2 regions of the Streptomyces sp. NPDC053367 genome follow, and region 1 is predicted to be linked to the other one. Evidence: riboswitches for the same ligand, from Rfam matches in the RefSeq annotation. Region 1 holds a riboswitch; the other holds the start of a gene.
What was found. Region 1 has a riboswitch for cobalamin ahead of ACIGXJ_RS02760 (prenyltransferase/squalene oxidase repeat-containing protein). Riboswitches for the same ligand answer to the same signal wherever they lie in the genome.
Positions count from the first base shown of each region.

Region 1 (5,185 bases):
GGGAAGGGCCCGCCTGACTGGCCTCAGCGGTCACTCTGGGCCCCCTTCTGCCTGCGATGTCCCGCGAGACTACGCCGGGACGCTAATCTAGAACAAGTTACAGACTTGATCGTTCGAGAGGCTCTGAATCTACCGGCAGGTAGCCCTGCTGTGAGAAGTGGATCAGGTGATTCACGCCACGACCTGAGCCTGGCATGATCGGCCCGATCACTCCTCTTCTCCGTCCTGCTCACCGACTGTCACGGAACGGGATCCATGCCTGCGGAAGCCAAGCCGGCCAAGGTCGAGGCCAGTGACGTACGACCGGCGTCCGCGCCGCTGACCGAACGGCAGCAGGCGCGCCGGCGCCGCATCCTGCACGCGACCGCGCAGCTGGCGAGCAGGGGCGGTTTCGACGCGGTGCAGATGCGGGAGGTGGCCGAGTCGTCCCAGGTCGCGCTGGGGACGCTGTACCGCTACTTCCCGTCCAAGGTGCATCTGCTGGTCGCCACGATGCAGGACCAGCTGGAGCACATGCACACCACGCTCAGGAAGAAGCCGCCGGCCGGCGACACGGCCGCCGAGCGCGTCGCCGAGACCCTGATGCGCGCCTTCCGCGGCCTCCAGCGCGAGCCCCATCTCGCCGACGCGATGGTCCGCGCCCTGACCTTCGCCGACCGCAGCGTGTCCCCCGAGGTGGACCAGGTCTCCCGCCAGACGACGGCGATCATCCTCGACGCGATGGGGCTGGAGTCCCCGAGCCCGGCCCAGCTCTCCGCCGTCCGCGTCATCGAGCACACCTGGCACTCGGCGCTGATCACCTGGCTGTCCGGCCGGGCCTCCATCGCCCAGGTCCGCATCGACATCGAGACGGCGTGCCGCCTGATCGACGACGTGTGAGCACGTAGAGGGCGGCTGGGCACGAAGAAGACCTACGACACGAAGAAGACCTACGAGACGGGTTCCCTTCGCCGGTATGACCCGGATCAGGTTCTGGGGGTCACCGTCGAGCCCGACTGCTGCTCTGCGGCCTCTCAGCCCGGACCGTCGACGTCGGCACCGGCGAAAGCGTTGCTTTCCGCCGAAGTCGGCTACTCCGGTTCGGACTCCCTCACTCGCCTCGTAGGCTGATTCCAGAATAAAACGCCCAGAACAGGATGGAACCCCCTGGGGGCAAGATTTTTACGGCAGCGACTTTTTACGTCAGCGACCGGATCAGTCGCTCCGCCTCCCCCAGGGCCGCCACCTCGGCCGGGCCCAGCGTCGGGTTGGCCGCCCGGCGGCGCGGGGCCTGGCGGAGTCCGGGCCCGGTCAGGCCGGGGTCGCCGGACAGCAGGGCGGACAGGCGGACAGCATCGCGCGGGCCGGGGCGGCCAACTCGGGGCCGGTCACCGCGGCCTGGGCGAGGATCACCGCGGACATCCCCCAGTCCAGCCCGGGTTCGCCGCCCTCGGTGTTCGACCAGTCGACGACCTGCGGTCCGCCGGGGGGTCAGGACGACGTAGTCCGGGTGGAGGCCGAGGTGGAGGACGCGGGTGCCGGGGCGGCGGCCCGGCAGGGCGTGCAGCGCGCGCAGCAGGTGCGCGAGCACGGCCCCCGCCTCGCCCGGCGCCAGGTCGCCCGCCGCGCAGGCCCGGAGCGTCGTCGGACCCGCCGGCCGCCGCATCACCGGGTCCGTGCGGGAGGAGTCGGCCAGGCACACCCGCGGCACCGGGCAGCCGTGGCCGCGGACGTACTCCATCACGGCGCCCTCGGCGAGCGCGTCGCCCCACCCTGCGCGGTCGCGCCGCAGCACCCGTTCCGCGTCGATCTCGTACACGTCGGCGCTGCGGCCGGAGCCCGGCAGTCTCCCCGGAGGTGCCGGCGCGGCCCGACCGTATCCGGGCCTGCGGGCTGGCCTCGGCCCGCCCCGTACGGGCCGGTACAGTGGCGGCGTCGTCATCACACCCGTACAGGGGGAAGCCGGTGCAATTCCGGCGCTGACCCGCAACCGTATGCCTGGCTGGACACCGCCCGGTGAGCCGGATCGCCCTGTCGGCCACGTGAAACGGCTCACGCACCGTCGAGGTCTACGGAGCCGAGCCGCCCGGGGTCGTCCCGCGCTGCCCGGTTCCCCCTAGGGGAGAGGCACCCGCATGAACGTCCGCCGCAGCGCCGCGGCCCTGGCCGCCGTCGTCGCCGTACTCGGCGGCGCCGCGCCCGCCTTCGCCGCCGGCCCCTCGCCCTCGCCGTCCGTGCGGCTGCCCGACGGTCTGTACGGCACCGGCGACCCGACGTACGACGGTGTATGGCGGCAGTCGCTGACGCTGCTCGCGCAGACCGAGCAGGGCGTGGACCCGGCGGACGAGGCCGTCGACTGGCTGGCCGGGCAGAGCTGCGCGAACGGCGCGTTCGCCGCCTTCCGCCCCGACCCGGCCCGACCCTGTGACGCCAGGACGATGGTCGACACCAACAGCACGGCCGTCGCCGTGCAGGCCCTCGCCGCGACCGGCGGCCACGAGGACGTGCCGCGCAAGGCGGTGGCCTGGCTGAAGTCGGTGCAGAACCAGGACGGCGGCTGGGGCTACACCCCGGGCAGCCCCAGCGACGCCAACTCCACCTCCGTCGTCGTGGGCGCCCTCGCCGCCGCCGGTCAGCAGCCCGGCGAGGTCGCCAAGGCCGGCAAGTCCCCCTACGACGCCCTCCTGAAGCTCGCCCTGCCGTGCACCGGCAAGGACGCGGGCGCCTTCGCCTACCAGCCCGACAAGAAGGGCGCCCTGGCCGCCAACGCCGACGCGACAGCCGCGGCCGTGATCGGCGCCTACGGCGAGCCCCTCGCCGGGCACAACGCCGCCGGCGACAACGTCGCCACCTCCTGCGAGAAGCCCACCGACCCGGAGCAGGCGGCCCACAACGGCGCCGCCTACCTCGCCAAGGCCATGGCCGAGGACAAGCACCTGATGTCCGCGATGCCCGGCGCCGAGAACCAGCCCGACTACGGCAACACCGCCGACGCGGTCGTCGCCCTCGCCGCGGCCGGCTTCGGCGAGCAGGCCACCGCCTCGGCACACTGGCTGGAGGCGAACGCCCTGAAGTGGGCGGAGCAGTCCGGCCCGGCCGCCTACGCGCAGCTCGTGTTCGCCGCCCAGGCCGGCGGCATCGACCCGCACGAGTTCGGCGGCGAGGACCTCCTCGCCCTCCTCAACGCCACCGGGCCCGCCCCGGACGCCGTGGACGAGGCCACCGGGAAGACGACCGACAAGGCGACCGGCAAGGCGACCGACGAGTCCGCCGAGGACGGCGACGACGACGGCGTCAGCGTCTGGTGGATCGTCGGCGTCGGTCTCGTCGGCGGTATCGGCATCGGCTTCCTGATCAGCGGCCGCAGGAAGCCCCGCGCATGACGCGCCGCCTCCTGCTCCCCTTCCTGGCCGCGCTCCTGCTCACGGGCGCGGCCACGGCCTCCGCCCACGCCGCCGGCTACCGCTACTGGTCCTTCTGGGACCGCGACGGTGCCCGCTGGGTCTACGCCACCCAGGGCCCGGCCACGGCCCGCCCGTCCGACGGGGACGTGCAGGGCTTCCGGTTCGCGGTCAGCGAGGACTCCCAGGACGCCGACCAGCCGCGCGGCAGCGCCGACTTCACGGCGATCTGCGCCGGCACCCCGGCGCGGCAGGGCACGAAACGCGTCGCCCTGGTCCTCGACTTCGGGACACCCGCCGACGCCCCCTCGGGCGAGGCCCCGCCGCGGGCCCGTACGGCGTGCGCCCGTGTCTCCCCGGACGCGACGACCGCCGAGGCCCTGGCGGCCGTGGCGAAACCCCTGCGCTACGACACCAACGCCCTGCTGTGCGCCATCTCGGGCTACCCGGAGCAGGGCTGCGGCGAGCAGGTGTCACGGGACACCGAGCCCACCCGGGCGAGGAAGGACACCGACGACGGCCCCTCCCTCGGTCTGATCGGCGGCGTCGCCGTGATCGTGCTGCTGGGCGCGGCCGGGATCCGGCAGGCACGCCGCCGTGCGTGACGGCACGCCGCTGCACCCCGGTGCGTGGTGGCTGTGGGCCCTCGGTCTGGGCACCGCGGCCACCCGCACCACCAACCCGCTGCTGCTCGGCCTGCTCGTCGCCGTCTCCGGTTACGTCGTCGCGGTGCGCCGCCCCGACGCCCCCTGGGCCCGCTCCTACGGCGCCTTCGTCCGGCTGGGCCTCGTGGTGCTGGCCGTCCGGCTGCTGTTCGCGTTCTTCCTCGGCTCGCCGATCCCCGGCACGCACGTCCTGCTGACCCTGCCCGAAGTGCCGCTGCCCGACTGGGCGCAGGGCATCCGCCTGGGTGGCCGGGTGACGGTCGAGGGCCTGGTGTTCGCCTTCTACGACGCCCTGCGGCTGGCCGCGCTGCTCGTCTGCGTCGGCGCCGCGAACGCCCTCGCCAACCCGTCGCGGCTGCTGAAGGCCCTGCCGGGCGCGCTGTACGAGACGGGCGTGGCCGTGGTCGTCGCCCTCACCTTCGCCCCGCATCTGATCACGGACGTGCGGCGGCTGCGCGCCGCCCGCCGCCTGCGCGGCCGCCCGGACCGGGGCGTGCGCGGTCTGCTGCACGTCGGACTGCCCGTCCTGGAGGGCGCGTTGGAGCGTTCCGTCGCGCTCGCCGCGGCGATGGACTCACGCGGGTACGGCCGTACGGTCCAGGTGCCCGCCGCGGTACGCCGTACGACGGCCGCGCTCACCGTGGCGGGCCTGCTGGGGGTGTGCGCGGGGACGTACGGGCTGCTGACCGCCGCGGGCGGCGTCTACGGGCTGCCGGTGCTGCTGGCCGGGCTCGCGGCGGCGGTCGCCGGGCTGTGGCTGGGCGGCCGCCGCACTCCGCGCACCCGCTACCGCCCGGACCGCTGGGACGTACGGGCCTGGCTGGTGGCGGCCTCGGGCGCGGGGGTCGCCGCGCTGCTGACGCTGGCGGCGAGCCGCGATCCCGGGGCGCTGAGGCCCGGCGTGGTCCCGCTGGTGGCGCCGGAGCTGCCGCTGTGGCCGGGCGCGGCCTGTCTGCTCGGCCTGCTGCCGGTGCTGGTCACCCCGCCCCCGAAATCCCTCAGGTCCGGTGAGGAGGAGCCGTCGTGATCCGTTTCGAGAATGTGTTCATCACGTACGAGGGCGCGGCCGAACCCTCCGTCCGCGGCGTCGACTTCGAGGTGCCGGAAGGCGAACTCGTCCTGCTGGCCGGTCCGTCGGGC
Region 1 covers NZ_JBITYN010000001.1:600,036-605,220, forward strand. The annotation lists gene ACIGXJ_RS02745 (glycosyltransferase family 4 protein) at 1-34, opposite strand, end outside; gene ACIGXJ_RS02750 (TetR family transcriptional regulator) at 256-879, shown strand; TPP riboswitch at 926-1,102, opposite strand; gene ACIGXJ_RS02755 (aminoglycoside phosphotransferase family protein) at 1,178-1,798, opposite strand; cobalamin riboswitch at 1,888-2,029, shown strand; gene ACIGXJ_RS02760 (prenyltransferase/squalene oxidase repeat-containing protein) at 2,115-3,362, shown strand; gene ACIGXJ_RS02765 (SCO2322 family protein) at 3,359-3,985, shown strand; gene ACIGXJ_RS02770 (energy-coupling factor transporter transmembrane component T) at 3,978-5,072, shown strand; gene ACIGXJ_RS02775 (ABC transporter ATP-binding protein) at 5,069-5,185, shown strand, end outside.

Region 2 (5,185 bases), on a different contig from region 1:
ACGGGGCCGGTGCGGACCCCGGCCGGGGTGAGCAGCGCCGCGTCGTCGGCCCAGCGCAGCGCGAGGTCCACGTCATGGGTGGCCATCACCACCGTGGTGCCGCCCGCGCGCAGCCCGTCGAGCGTCTTCAGCAGCCGCTCCTGGCCGTCCGGGTCGAGCCCCGCGGTCGGCTCGTCGAGGATCAGCACCCGCGGCCGCATCGCCACCGCGCCCGCGATCGCGGTGCGCTTGCGCTGCCCGTACGACAGCAGGTGCGTGGGCCGGTCGGCCAGCGCGGTGATGTCCAGCGCGGCCAGCGCCTCCGTCACCCGCGCCCGCACCTCGGCGTCGGGCAGCCCGAGGTTCAGCGGCCCGAAGGACACGTCCTGCGCGACGGACGCGGCGAAGAGCTGGTCGTCGGGGTCCTGCACCACCAGCTGGACCGTCGTGCGCAGCCGGGTCAGCCCGTCACGGCTGTACGACACCGGCTCGCCCTCGACCGTGAGCCGCCCCGCACGCGGCCGCAGTCCGCCGCTCAGCAGCCGCATCAGGGTCGTCTTTCCGGTGCCGTTGCGGCCCAGCAGCGCCAGCGCCCGGCCCTCGCGCACCGCGAAGTCCAGGCCGTCGAGCACATCGGGGCCGTCCTCGTAGGCGAAGGACACGCCGTGCAGGGCGACGACGGGGGGCTCGCCGACGGCCCCGCTCAGGGCGTCGCGTACGGCCTCGCTCACGGCAGGACCCTTTCCAGGACGAAGGTGAGGACGGTGACGGCGGTCAGCAGCGCGACGGCGCCGGCCGTGAAGGGGACGGAGACACGGGCCTCGGGCACCAGCACCCGCAGGGTGCCGTCGTAGCCGCGCCCGGCGAGCCCCGACTGCAGCCGGGCCGCCCGGTCGAAGGAGCGCACGAACGCGGTCGCGCCGAGCCCGGCCAGCGAACGCCAGGTGGCGGCCCGGGTGGTGTGCCCGAGCCGCGCCGCCTGCGCCTCACGGATCCGCCGTACGGAGTCCAGGAGCAGGAAGCTCATCCGGTACGTCACCATCGCCACGTCCACGACGGGCGCCGGCACGCCGGCCCGCACCAGGCGCGGCAGCAGATCCGACATGGGCGTGGTGAAAGCGAACAGCAGCACACCGAGCGAGGCCGCCGAGGTCCGCAGCATCAGCTCCCCGGCCCGTACGGCGCCCCCGTCGGCGAGCGTGATCCAGCCGTCCGGCCCGCCGACCTGCACCAGCAGCGTCACCGCGCCGCTCGCGCAGAAGCCGAGCGGCACCCGGTACGCACGCCACAGCCTGAGGCCGGGCACACCCGCCGGCCCCAGCAGCACGACGAGGGCCGTGACCAGCACCAGGGCCGCGCCGGGCCACGGCGGCAGGGAGATCGCCAGCACGGTCAGGCCCAGACCGAGCACGGCCTTGTCCACGGGGTGGCGGTGGCGCCAGCGGCTGCTGTGCGCCGCCACGTCGATGGGCAGCACGCGTGCTCAGCCCTGCCCGGCGCCCGAGCGGCTGTCCGCGGCGGGGGTGTCCTCGCCGGATTCCCCCTCGGACCGATCCTTCGGGTCCTCCAGCCGCGCCCGCGCCCGCGCACGCTCCTCGCCCTGTCTGCGGCCGCGGCGCAGCCCGAAATAGTACGCGAGGACCCCCGCGCCGAGGGCCGCCTGGAGGGAGAACAGCGCCGACTCGATCTCCCCGGACGGCGGCTCGTACAGCGGCGAGAACCAGGGCTCGTAGCCGGGGTCGAGTTCGGTGACGGCCGTCTCCGCCTCGCCGTCGGAGCCGGTGAACGGCTGCTCCTTGTGGTCGCCGAGGCCCAGGGCGAGCGGCAGCACCGCGAGGGCGGCGACGAGCGCGAGCAGCAGCAGGTTGATCTTCGTGCCGCGCTTCACCGGGCCACCGCCTCGTCCTCGCGGTCGTCCACCAGCACGCCGAGCCGGGTCAGTTCGCCCTTGCTGGACTGGGCGAGCAACCGCATCACCAGCACGGTCAGCAGGCCCTCGCTGACCGCGAGCGGGATCTGCGTCACGGCGAAGATGGAGCCGAACTTGCCGAGCGCGCCCAGGAACCCGCTGCCCGGGTCGGGGAAGGCGAGCGCCAGCTGCACGCTGGTCACGCAGTACGTGGACAGGTCGGCCAGGAACGCCCCGAAGAACACGGCGACCATCAGCGGCACGTCGTAGCGGCGCAGCAGCCGGTAGACGCCGTATCCGACCCAGGGGCCCGCGATCGCCATGGAGAAGGCGTTGGCGCCGAGCGTGGTCAGGCCGCCGTGCGCCAGCAACAGGGCCTGGAACAGCAGGGTGATGGTGCCCAGGACGGTCATGATCGGCGGCCGGAACAGGATGGCGCCCAGCCCGGTCCCGGTGGGGTGGGAGCAACTCCCGGTCACCGAAGGCAGCTTGAGGGCGGACAGCACGAACGTGAAGGCTCCGGAGGCGCCGAGGAGCAGGGTGCTCTCCGGGTGCTCCCTGACCTCACGGGTGAGTGAGCGCACTCCGTGGACGACGAAGGGCGCGGACGCGACGCCCCAGGCGATCGCGTGCGCCGGAGGAAGAAAACCCTCGGCTATGTGCATGGCCCGGCAGACCCTCTCCAGCACCTCGTGGATGGTTGACACGCCTTGGCCGGTCTCCTGGCTGACGGGTACCACCGCCCGAACTCCGCCTTCCCGGGTCCGCGGACGGACCCAGTGGCTGCCCGTGAGGGCCGGAGCCGGACTTCCCGATCACAGTGGCGAGGGCCGCACCGGTTTCGCACCGGATTTCCCGTTCACCAAGGCGTGGTGACACTAGTGCCCTGACCGCGACGGTGACAAGCGGCCCCCGGGGGGCGCACAACGCCTCCGGCGGGCCTCCGCCGCGCCACCTCTGCGCCCCGGCGCATCCCGCCGGGGACGCCTCGTGATCATCGTCACTGCGCGCCGGCGCTCCCCGGGGTGCGTCGGGTGGCGCTGCCCGGGCCCTCGGACGGTCCGGGCGGGACCGACGCGAGGGGACGGCTCCAGCGGGAGGGCACGCGGCGCGCCCGGCCCCCGGCCCTCAGCCCTGATTCCTCAGGACACGGCCCCCAGGTCACGCCCCGCCGTCCCGGCGGTCTTCCGCGCCCGGGTCTGCTGCGCTGCGAGGGGCTTCTGCCCGCCCTCCGCCCACAGCGAGCGCACATGGCCGAGGTGGCGGCTCATGCAGCGCTCGGCACCCTCCGCGTCCCCGGCCGCCATCAGGTCGAGCAGCTCGATGTGCTCCTCGGCCGACGGGATCAGCCGGTCGCTCTCGTCCAGCGCGGTGAGCCCGTACAGCCGGGACCGCTTGCGCAGGTCCCCGACGGTCTCGACGAGCCGGTCGTTGCCGGCGAGCGCGAGAAGCGAGAGGTGGAACCGCCGGTCGGCCTCCAGGTAGCCGATCAGGTCGTGCGCGCGGGCCGCGGCGACGATCTGCTCGGCGACGGGCCGCAGCGCCTCGAGCTCCTCGCGGGAGGCACTGCGGGTGATCCGGCCGACCGTCGGGACCTCGATGAGCATACGGATCTCGCTGTACTGGTCGAGGTCGCGCTCGTCGACCTCGGTGACCCGGAACCCCTTGTTGCGCACCGGTTCGACCAGCCCCTCGCGGGCGAGGTCGAGCATGGCCTCGCGCACGGGCGTCGCGGAGATGCCGAAGTCCTCCGCGAGCCCGGGCGCCGAGTAGACCTGCCCGGGCTTGAGTTCACCGGAGATCAGCGCGGCACGCAGCGCGTGGGCGACCTGGTCGCGCAGCCGCTCGCGGGTGGTGGCGAGGTTGCGTTGGAGGTGCCCCATGGTGTTCCCTTCGTGCCGCTGCGGATCACCAGAGTACAATGTCACGTTGTTTTCGCGGCCCTTGTGCGGCAGTTGCGGCCGGCCGGGGCCTCACAGCAGGAACCCCGCGGGGAACGGGTCGTCCGGGTCGAGGAAGTACTGCGCCGTCCCCGTGATCCAGGCCCGCCCCGTGATCCGCGGCACCACCGCCGGCACCCCGCCCACCTCCGTCTCCTCCACCAGACGCCCGGTGAACCGGGTGCCGATGAACGACTCGTTGACGAAGTCCTGGTGCAGCGGCAGCTCCCCGCGCGCGTGCAACTGCGCCATCCGCGCCGACGTCCCCGTGCCGCAGGGCGAACGGTCGAACCAGCCCGGGTGGATGGCCATCGCGTGCCGGGAGTGCCGCGCGTCGGAGCCGGGGGCCGCGAGATACACGTGCTTGACCCCGGCGATCTCCGGCTGCGCCGGATGCACGGGCCGGTCCGGCGACGCGTTCACCGCCTCCATGACCGCCAGCCCCGCGGCCAGCAGGTCCTCCTTGCGGGTCCGGTCGAACGGCAGCCCCAGCGCGTCCAGTTCGACGAACACGTAGAAGTTCCCGCCGTACGCGAGGTCGTAGCGCACCGGCCCGTACCCGGGCACCTCCACCTTGCGGTCGAGCGCGACGCAGAAGGACGGCACGTTGGTGAGCGTGACCGACTTCGCGGCCCCGTCCTCGACGGTCACGTCCACGCTGACCAGTCCCGCCGGAGTGTCCAGCCGTACGGTGGTGACGGGCTCGGTGACCTGCACCATGCCGGTCTCCACCAGCACGGTCGCCACCCCGATGGTGCCGTGCCCGCACATCGGCAGCAGCCCGGAGACCTCGATGTACAGCACTCCGTAGTCGGCGTCCGGCCGGGTCGGCGGCTGCAGGATCGCCCCGCTCATCGCGGCGTGCCCGCGCGGCTCGTACATCAGCAGGGTGCGCAGATGGTCCAGGTGCTCGGCGAAGTGGCGGCGCCGCTCGGCCATGGTGGCACCGGGCACCACCCCGACACCGCCGGTGACGACCCGGGTGGGCATGCCCTCGGTGTGCGAGTCGACGGCGTGGAAGACATGACGCGTGCGCACGAACGCCCCTTTCGGTGGGCCGGATCGGTTTCTCAGCGGTGGCCGTCGGCGACGGCCTTCTCGGTGGCCGCGCGGATCTCGGCCTCGTACGCCTCGGGCAGCGGCGTCCGCGGCGGCCGGCTGGGTCCGCCGAAGACCCCGACGACATCCATGGACAGCTTGATCGCCTGCACGAACTCGGTGCGGGAGTCCCAGCGCAGCAGCGGGTGCAGGGACCGGTACAGCGGCAGCGCGGTGTCCAGGTCGCGGGCCACGGCCGCGTCGTAGAGCTGGGCGCACGCCTCCGGGAAGGCGTTGGGGTAGCCGGCGATCCAGCCGA
Region 2 covers NZ_JBITYN010000002.1:88,198-93,382, forward strand. The annotation lists gene ACIGXJ_RS06855 (energy-coupling factor ABC transporter ATP-binding protein) at 1-710, opposite strand, end outside; gene cbiQ (cobalt ECF transporter T component CbiQ) at 707-1,456, opposite strand; gene ACIGXJ_RS06865 (energy-coupling factor ABC transporter substrate-binding protein) at 1,463-1,867, opposite strand; gene ACIGXJ_RS06870 (energy-coupling factor ABC transporter permease) at 1,864-2,553, opposite strand; cobalamin riboswitch at 2,583-2,770, opposite strand; gene ACIGXJ_RS06875 (GntR family transcriptional regulator) at 3,031-3,771, opposite strand; gene ACIGXJ_RS06880 (proline racemase family protein) at 3,862-4,866, opposite strand; gene ACIGXJ_RS06885 (dihydrodipicolinate synthase family protein) at 4,899-5,185, opposite strand, start outside.
Region 2: it holds a riboswitch for cobalamin, as region 1 does, so the genes downstream of both, ACIGXJ_RS06870 (energy-coupling factor ABC transporter permease) here and ACIGXJ_RS02760 (prenyltransferase/squalene oxidase repeat-containing protein) in region 1, are expected to answer to the same signal.